One region of the Achromobacter xylosoxidans genome, then DNA from elsewhere that is predicted to be linked to it. Evidence: predicted binding sites of a transcription regulator. Region 1 holds the regulator's gene; each other region holds the start of a gene.
What was found. The regulator HrcA, encoded in region 1, represses chaperone genes, less so after heat shock. The targets are predictions, from matches to a motif close to TTAGCACTCNNNNNNNNNGAGTGCTAA.
Positions count from the first base shown of each region.

Region 2: rpoH (RNA polymerase sigma factor RpoH) is a predicted target of HrcA. The motif match lies at 1,772-1,798, and genes of this name have one in related genera.
Region 3: groES (co-chaperone GroES) is a predicted target of HrcA. The motif match lies at 1,106-1,132, and genes of this name have one in related genera.

Region 1 is NZ_CP061008.1:5,563,382-5,566,587, forward strand. It holds gene hemH (ferrochelatase) at 1-1,092, opposite strand, end outside; gene hrcA (heat-inducible transcriptional repressor HrcA) at 1,138-2,142, opposite strand; gene IAG39_RS25810 (NAD kinase) at 2,284-3,183, shown strand; gene recN (DNA repair protein RecN) at 3,197-3,206, shown strand, end outside.
Region 2 is NZ_CP061008.1:197,114-200,319, reverse strand. It holds gene cpdA (3',5'-cyclic-AMP phosphodiesterase) at 1-497, shown strand, start outside; gene rpoH (RNA polymerase sigma factor RpoH) at 841-1,725, opposite strand; gene IAG39_RS00965 (hypothetical protein) at 1,940-2,629, opposite strand; gene fghA (S-formylglutathione hydrolase) at 2,723-3,206, opposite strand, start outside.
Region 3 is NZ_CP061008.1:1,072,360-1,075,565, reverse strand. It holds gene IAG39_RS04915 (Bug family tripartite tricarboxylate transporter substrate binding protein) at 1-137, opposite strand, end outside; gene IAG39_RS04910 (hypothetical protein) at 513-869, opposite strand; gene groES (co-chaperone GroES) at 1,191-1,478, shown strand; gene groL (chaperonin GroEL) at 1,516-3,156, shown strand.

The sequences.
Region 1 (3,206 bases):
CAAGTCCGTGATTTGCGTAGGCCACCCCTGCAAGTGGCGTGCCACCAGGTCGGCCAGCCCTGCGATCCAGGCCGGATCGTCGTTGATCGCCGGAATGTAGCGGAAACGCTTGCCGCCGGCCTCGATAAAGGCGTCGCGGCATTCCAGACTGATCTCTTCCAGGGTTTCCAGACAGTCTGCCACAAAACCCGGGCACACCACATCGACCTCGGTCACGCCGGCGGCGGCCAGCGCCTTCAGGGTGGGTTCGGTATAGGGTTCCAGCCAGCGGGCGGTGCCGAAACGGCTCTGGAAGGTCACTTCGATCTGTTCGCGCGGCAGCGACAGACGCTGGCCCAGCAGGCGCGCCGTTTCCATGCAATCGCGGTAGTACGGATCGCCCAGTTCGATCGAATAGCGCGGCAGGCCGTGAAAGCTCATGACCAGCTTCTGCGGTTTGCCGTGCTCCTGCCAGTAGCGCTCGATGCGGCCAGCCAGCGCGTCCAGATAGGCCGGCTCTTCATGGAAACGCTTGATGAAGCGCAGCTCGGGCTGGTCGCGCAGGCGGCCTGCGTGGCGGGTGACCGCATCGACGACCGTGGCGGTGGTGCTGGCGGCGTACTGCGGATAGAGCGGCACGGTGAGTATGCGTTCACAGCCCTGCCGGCGCAGCCGAGAAATGGCGTCGGGGATCGAGGGGTTGCCGTAGCGCATGCCCAACTCCACCACGGCGTCGATTCCAGCCTCGGCCAGGGCTGCGCGCACGCCATCGGCCTGGCGCTGGCTGTACACCATCAGGGGCGAGCCTTCCTTCATCCAGACGCCGGCGTAGCGCGGCTCCAGCTTCTTGGGCCGCATCGTCAGCACGAGGCAATGCAGGATGGGCTTCCACAGATAGCGCGGGATCTCGATCACGCGCGGGTCGGACAGGAACTCGCCAAGGTATTTGCGTATGTCCTGCTTACCCGGGGTGTCCGGGGTGCCCAGGTTCACCAGCAGCACGCCGACCTTGGCCGGCCCGCGCGGCGCGGGGTCTTCGTTGAAGGGGTCCTCCTGCTCGGGTTCCGGCAGATAGCGCTCAGGCCACAGGTACTTGAACAGGCGAAGAAACACAAACACTCCCCTTCCTCCGCAAGGAGGACGTAGCTTCGGATGGACCTACTGGTTGTGGCTGAGGGCGTTGGACAGCAAGCGCGCCGTGATATCCACGATGGGAATGACGCGTTCGTAGGCCATGCGCGTGGGACCGATCACGCCCAGGGTACCCACGACCTTGCCGTCCACGCCGTAAGGCGCGGTGATGACCGAGACCTCTTCCATCGGCACCAGCTGCGAATCGCCGCCGATGTAGATCTGCACGCCCTGGGCCCGGGTGGACACGTCCAGGAGCTGCAGCAGGTCGGTTTTTTTCTCGAACAGCGAAAACATCTTGCGCAGGCGGTCCATGTCGGAGGCGATGTCGGTCACGTCCAGCAGCTTGCGCTCTCCGGAGATGACCATGGCGTCGCCGTCTTCAGCGGCTTCCGCGCTGGCTTCGACCGCGGCCTGCATCAGGCGCGAGATATCCTCGCGCAATTGCGCCAGTTCGGTCGACAGGGTTTGCCGCACGACATTGAAAGACTTGCCGGCGAAATGCATGTTGAAGAAATTGCCGGCTTCCAGCAGTTCCGCTTCGGCATAGTCGCGCTGCACGAAAAGAATTCGGTTCTGGACATCGCCGTCAGGCGTGACGATGATGAGCAGCACGCGCTTGTCGGACAGGCGAATGAATTCGATCTGGCGGAAAACCTGGGCGCGCTTGGGCGTGAGCACCACGCCCGCGAACTGGGTCAGGTTGGACAGCAGGGCCGCTGCGGCGTTGACGGCGCGCGTGGGTTCGGCGGCCGCCAGCATCTCGCCCATGTTGTGCGGTTCGAGCTGGTAGGACTGCACCGCCAGCAACGAATCGACGAACATGCGGTATCCCCGCGGCGTGGGCACGCGGCCGGCGGAGGTGTGCGGGCTGTGGATCAGTCCCAGTTCTTCGAGATCCGCCATCACATTGCGGATCGTGGCCGGGGACAAGTCGAATACTTTCGATAGCGTCCGCGAGCCGACTGGCTGCCCATCGGCGATATAGCGTTCGATCAACGCTTTCAGTAGTGCGCGTGCGCGGTCATCCATAACAAGTATTTTAGGGAATCTTTTTCAATTGAGGCGATTTTTGTCCCGCAAGCACATATGCGGCCCCATATAATCGGCTAAACCGCCCATTCCGGGCAGGTTTCGGCTTCTGGTCCGGCCTTTTTTGATACGCAAGCAGCCATGCATTTTCCTACCGTAGCCCTGATCGGCAGATACCAGGACACCGGCCTGGACACACCGCTGAGAGCACTCGCCCACGCGCTGACGCAAGCGGGCCGGCAGGTGCTCATCGATGCGGACACGGCGCGCAACACCGGGCTGACCGAATACCCCGTCGCCACGCTCGAGGAAATCGGCAAGACCGCGTCGCTGGCCGTCGTCATGGGCGGCGACGGCACCGTGCTGGGCGCCAGCCGCCACCTCGCTCCTTATGGCATGCCGCTGGTCGGCATCAACCACGGACGCCTGGGCTTCATCACCGACATCGCGTTGCAGGACGCGCACGGCGCCCTGGCGCGCGTGCTCGAAGGCAGCTTCCAGATCGAGGAACGCATGCTGCTCGAAGGCAGCGTGTGGCGTGGCGACCAGAAGATGTACTCCGCGTCCGCGCTGAACGACGTGGTGCTGAACCGCGCGGGACGCGGCGGCATGATCGAAGTGCGGGTCGAGCTGGACGGCGCGTTCATGTACACGCAGCGCGCCGACGGCCTGATCATCGCCACCCCCACGGGCTCCACCGCGTACGCGCTGTCGGCCAACGGCCCCATCCTGCATCCGGGCATGAACGCCATGGTGCTGGTGCCCGTGGCGCCGCAGACGCTGTCCAACCGCCCCATCGTCATTCCCGACAGCGGCGTGCTGAACATGACGCTCACGGCCATGGGCCGCGTGGAAGTCGGCGCCAGCGTGCATTTCGACATGCAGACCTGGTCCGACCTGCAGCCGGGCGACCGCATCGTCGTACAGCGCGCGCCCTATACCATCCGCTTCGTGCATCCCGAAGGCTACAGTTTCTTCTCCACCCTGCGCCGCAAGCTGCACTGGAACCTGATGCCCGAAGCCTCCGACAACGTAGAGTAGTAAGCGCCCCGACATGCTGCGCA
Region 2 (3,206 bases), 1.4 Mb from region 1:
CGGTGACGGACGTGGGCGCCTGGCGCGTGGTCACGCTGGACACCACCGTGCCCGGTTCCAACGCCGGCCATCTGCCCGCGAGCCAGCTCGACCTGCTGGAGGCCGCGCTGGCCGAGGCTCCGGGCCGCCACACGCTGGTCGCCATGCATCACAACCCCATGCAGATCGACAGCCACTGGCACGATTCGATGATGATCGACAACCCGCAGGCCCTGTTCAAGCTGCTGGCGCGCTGGCCGCAGGTCCGCGTGCTGCTGTGGGGCCATGTGCACCATGAGTTCGACCGCCGCCGCCACAACCTGCGCCTGCTGGCCACGCCGTCGACCTGCTTCCAGTTCAGCATCCGCGACGGCAAGCACGTGGTGGACAACATGGCGCCCGGCTACCGCTGGATCAAGCTGTACCAGGACGGTTCAATGGCGACCGGCGTACGGCGCGTGCAGGACGCGCTGTGGCATGGCGCCATGACGGCCTCCGACAACGCCCAGGCGGCCTAGACAAGCCGCGCTTCTTGCTCCGGCTGCGCACGGCGTTGGCCGCTTGAGTCCGGTGCAAGCGCGAACCGGACGCGCATAAAAAACGGGGCACCAGGTATGCATGGTGCCCCGCAAGCATCCGTCTCATAGGGGAGGGGAAAGAGGAGAAGCCGAGACGGATGACAAGACTGCTAACCGAAGTTCGCGGTCTACATGAAGTTAGGCGGTGCGATCCTCATTAAGTTTCTCGCGCCGCGCAAAATTTCCGCCCGAATTTGTATCAATATATTCATGCGCGGCCGCGGCGCGCCGGAAAAGCAAAAGGGCCGCTGATCGCGGCCCTTCGCATGGTTCGACAAGCGCCTCAAGAGGCCAGGTTGCCGCGCATCTTCTTCAGGGCGGCCGCTTCGATCTGGCGGATGCGCTCGGCCGACACGCCGAACTCCTGCGCCAGTTCGTGCAGCGTGGCGCCGCCGTCGTCCTGCAGCCAGCGGGCCTCGACGATGCGGCGCGAACGCGGATCCAGCGCTTGCAGCGCGTCGGTCAGGCCGGCGCTTTGCAGCTGGTCGCGGGCGGCGCGTTCCAGCACCCGGGTGGGTTCCTGGCGGCCCTCGTCGGACAGGTAGGCGATGGGCGCGTAGCTGTCATCGTCATCGTCCTGGTTTTCCAGCGACATGTCGCGGCCGGACAGGCGCACTTCCATTTCGCTCACGTCTTCGCGGCGCACGTTCAGTTCGCGCGCGATGTGGTCGACCTGTTCCGGATCCAGCGTCTGGCCGTCGGGGCGCATGCTGCGCAGGTTGAAGAACAGCTTGCGCTGGGCCTTGGTCGTCGCGACCTTCACCAGCCGCCAGTTGCGGATGATGTACTCGTGGATTTCGGCCTTGATCCAGTGCACGGCGAACGACACCAGGCGCACACCGCGCTCGGGGTCGAAGCGCTTGACGGCCTTCATCAGGCCCACGTTGCCTTCCTGGATGAGGTCGGCATGCGGCAATCCATAGCCCAGGTACTGACGCGCCACCGACACCACCAGGCGCAGGTGCGACAGAATCAGTTCGCGCGCGGCGCCCAGGTCTTCCTGGTCGCGCAGGCGGCGGCCTAGCTCGGTTTCACGTTCCGCGGACAAGACCGGCAGGCGGTTGACCGAGGAGATATAAGCGTCGATCGTGCCAAGTGCGCCCGGATTGGCAATGGCCAACGCCAGGGCGTTGCCGGAAGCGGCCAACGAGGTACTGGGTTGCTTCATAGCGGGGGTCTCCGGATGGCGAAGGGATAACGACATGGATTCGATGTTAGCACTCTAGTATTGGGAGTGCTAATTCGACTATTGCGGCGCGTCAAAGTTTCATTCGTCGCATTGCGTCCCCGTTTATTTTTTCGGGGTGGTTTGCCGCCATGGGACAACCGAGCGCTGCCGGCGGATGGCCAGCCCCTGAATCCGGACGCGGTTGCGGCTTGCCCTACCAGCCCAGCCGCTTCAAGCCCTCGGCCGTAGCTTCGCCGTCGGGCCGCACGAACAGCGCCCCGCGCGGATCCATCAACACCTGGTAGCGGGCGCCATCGAACAGCGGCATATACGCAGCGCTGCCAAATTGGACATCGACGAACGGGAACCAGTTCGGGAAATTCTTCTTCAGCGATGCCAGATCCGGCGCCGGCCAGTCGTCCAGCGCGTGGACCGAGCGCGTGGCCGAGGCTTCCCGCGCCGCATCGCTATAGCGGCCGGACAGGCGCTCCAGCCGGTACAGCGGCGGCACGCCGGCCATCAGCGCCGGCAGGCGCCAGCGCACGACCCGCGCATCGATCTGCCACTGATCCCCGTAGAGGACGTACTGCTTGGTGCCGGTGCCAGGCGCGCTGGCGTTGAGCTGGAACTGGCCGTCGGCCACCTGCCGAACTTCAATATGCGCCACCGGCTCATCGGTCGTCAGGCGGAAGAATTGCACCAGCGAAAGGGCCAGCAGGCCCGACACGCATCCCAGCAGCACCAGCATCAGGCCGAAAAGGCGGCGCACCGGCCGGAACTGGAACATCCTGCGGCCGCGCTCGTCTCGCGGGCCGCCGCGGCCCAGCAGCATGACGATGCCCGGCAGCAGGACGACGACGGCGCCCAGCAGTATCCAGACGAAGGGAGCGATTCCGTTGATCAAATCAGGCGTTCCTATTGAGCACAGACCGCAGGCGGCGCGCCGGGGCACGCAAGCAGCCTGCCGCGGCAGGCCCGCCAGTATAGAAGCGCGCCCTCAGGGCGCCGGTTTTCCAAGCCGCTCGACGTGAAACCGGATGTGATCCTCGATGAACGTCGAGATGAAGTAGTAGCCATGGTCGTAGCCCGGATGGCGCCGCAGGTCCAGCGGCTGGCCAGCGGCGGCGCAGGCTGCCTCGAATACCTCGGGATACAACTGTTCGGCCAGGAATTGATCCGACTCGCCTTGATCGATCAGGATGCCAGCGGGAAACGGGTTGGTGGCGCCGCGCATCAGCGCGGATGCGTCGTACGCGGCCCAATCCTCGGTCCTGTCGCCCAGGTAGGCGCCGAACGCCTTCTTGCCCCAGGGGCACTGGCTGGGCGCGGCGATGGGCGCAAACGCCGACACCGAGCGGAACTTGCCGGGGTTGCGCAGCGCCAGCACCAGCGCGCCGTGGCCGCCCATGGAATGGCCGAAGATGCCGGTGCGCGACGCGTCGCCGGGCAGGGCCTCGCCCGTGACGATGCCGTGCAGTTCC
Region 3 (3,206 bases), 2.3 Mb from region 1:
CCTCCGGGCGCCAGCCCCACGACCAGGCGCACGGGCTTGACGGGCCAGGCCGGAGATGGCGTTTGCGCATGGCTGCCCGTCGCCCAGCCAGTCAACGCCAGCATCATCATGGCCAGACAACGTCTACGCAACAGCATGCGATTCTCCTTTTGGGGGCTCACCCCGCGATCCCGCGCCCGGTGCGTCATGCCGCACCACTGTGAACCGCCTCGATGCCTCATGCAGCGGCGGCCCTATATCTGCCGCTCATTCTTCACAAAAGTTTAAGCATAAAGAATTCCGGATAACCCTAATTTGCCGGCGACAAGCGCGGCTCGTGGGCCCGGCTTTAGTCCGAAAAAAAAAACGGGATGACTCCAATTCGAGCCTCCCGTTCATATTGCAAGGTCTGTCGTCAAGCGGATTGGCAGCGCGGGCCGCGCCCAAGAAACAGCGGCTTCCCAAGCTTCAGGCGAAGGTTCGATTCCCGAAGGTTCGATTCCCTCCTTTACCCGCTCCAATCCCTCTCTTGATTACGCCACCTCCCACAACGCCGCTGTCAGCCCCAGCAACAGCAGGATCGCCGACGCGATGAACCATCGCACGGTTTTGCGGTATTCATTCTCGGCTTCATCCTCCAAACGCAAGGCGCGGTAAAGAGCTATTACCTGCAGCAGGCTGGCGAGCAACAAGCACACGCCCGGCAGCACGGACAGCGCGCTCCAATCGCCCGGCGCGTCGAAGCCCCAGTAGCGCAGGAAACCCAGCGAAAAGCCCAGCAATACCGTGATGGCCGTAATCAATCCAGCCCGAAAGCCCTGAGGCAGGTCGCGTGGCCTGTGGCTGCGGGTCCGTACCAAGTCGTCGTCCGGCGCTTCCGGTGTCGTCATTGAGATACTCCGCACTGAGTACGCTACGGCCCGCCCGCTACCGGTTCATGTGGGAGGGAAACTGACCTCCTGCCGTCACGCGGGGCCAGGTTGAATTGATTATGGCTGATATCGCAGCGCACTGGGACGGCCGAAGTCGGCAAGCTCAATGAACCTGACGCCTTGCGCCTTCGCTACCCGCAAATATGTAACAGCCCCGCCCTCCCCCCTTGAACCCTAGAACATCATCCCTATAATTAGCACTCGACACCGGTGAGTGCTAACAAGCGTTCCCGGGCCTAACCGATCATTTCCTTCTCTTTTTTGCAACAGGAGTTCCTCATGGCCTTGCGTCCCCTGGGCGATCGCGTGATCGTCAAACGCCTCGAAAACGAGCGCAAGACTGCATCGGGCATCGTTATCCCCGACAGCGCCGCTGAAAAGCCCGATCAGGGTGAAGTCGTGGCCGTCGGCCCCGGCAAGAAGACCGAAGACGGCAAGATCCTGCCGGTCGACCTGAAGGCTGGCGACAAGGTGCTGTTCGGCAAGTACGCCGGCCAGTCCGTGAAGGTTGACGGCGAAGAGCTGCTCGTCATCCGCGAGGACGAAATCCTCGCCGTGGTCCAGTAAACCCCGCCTCAAACGAATTTTCGAAGGAAGCTAAGAAATGGCTGCCAAGCAAGTACTGTTCGGTGACGACGCCCGCGTGCGCATCGTCCGCGGCGTGAATGTTCTCGCCAATGCTGTCAAGACCACCCTGGGCCCCAAGGGTCGCAACGTCGTGCTGGAGCGCTCGTTCGGCGCCCCGACCGTGACCAAGGACGGCGTGTCCGTCGCCAAGGAAATCGAACTGAAGGACAAGTTCGAGAACATCGGCGCCCAGCTGGTCAAGGACGTTGCCTCCAAGACCTCCGACAACGCCGGTGACGGCACCACCACCGCCACCGTGCTGGCCCAGGCCATCGTCATGGAAGGCCTGAAGTACGTTGCCGCCGGTTTCAACCCGATCGACCTGAAGCGCGGCATCGACAAGGCTGTCGCCGCCGCCGTCGCCGAACTGAAGAAGCAATCCAAGCCGGTCACGACCAGCAAGGAAATCGCCCAGGTCGGCTCGATCTCCGCCAACAGCGACACCTCCATCGGCCAGATCATCGCTGACGCGATGGACAAGGTCGGCAAGGAAGGCGTCATCACCGTCGAAGACGGCAAGTCGCTGGAAAACGAGCTGGACGTCGTCGAAGGCATGCAATTCGACCGCGGCTACCTGTCGCCCTACTTCATCAACAACCCGGACAAGCAAGTTGCCGCTCTGGAAGATCCGTTTGTCCTGATTTTCGACAAGAAGATCAGCAACATCCGCGACCTGCTGCCCGTGCTGGAACAAGTTGCCAAGTCGAGCCGTCCGCTGCTGATCATCGCTGAAGACGTCGAAGGCGAAGCCCTGGCCACCCTGGTTGTGAACAACATCCGCGGCATCCTGAAGACGACCGCCGTCAAGGCTCCTGGCTTCGGCGACCGCCGCAAGGCCATGCTGGAAGACATCGCCATCCTGACGGGCGGCACGGTGATCTCCGAAGAAACCGGCATGTCGCTGGAAAAGGCCGGCCTGGCTGAACTGGGCCAAGCCAAGCGCATCGAAGTGGGCAAGGAAAACACGACCATCATCGACGGCGCTGGCGACAGCAAGTCGATCGAAGCTCGCGTCAAGCAAATCCGCGTCCAGATCGAAGAAGCCACGTCCGACTACGACCGTGAAAAGCTGCAAGAACGCGTGGCCAAGCTGGCCGGCGGCGTTGCCGTGATTCGCGTTGGCGCTGCCACCGAAGTCGAAATGAAGGAAAAGAAGGCTCGCGTCGAAGACGCCCTGCACGCCACCCGCGCTGCAGTGGAAGAAGGCGTTGTGGCTGGCGGCGGCGTTGCTCTGCTGCGCGCCAAGCAAGCCATCGCTGACCTGAAGGGCGACACGCCTGACCAGAACGCCGGCATCAAGCTGATCCTGCGTGCTGTGGAAGAGCCGCTGCGCACCATCGTCACCAACGCCGGCGAAGAAGCCAGCGTGGTCGTCAACACCGTGCTGAACGGCAAGGGCAACTACGGCTACAACGCCGCGACCGGCGAGTACACCGACCTGGTCGAGCAAGGCGTGCTGGATCCCACCAAGGTGACCCGCACCGCCCTGCAGAACGCCGCTTCCGTCGCCAGCCTGCTGCTGACCGCCGAAGCTGCCGTGGTCGAACTGGCCGAAGACAAGCCCGCTGCTCCGGCCATGCCCGGCGGCATGGGCGGCATGGGCGGCATGGACTTCTAAGTCCCGCCATCCTTGCAAGGCCTCCCCGGCTCCGGCCGGGGAATGCAGTA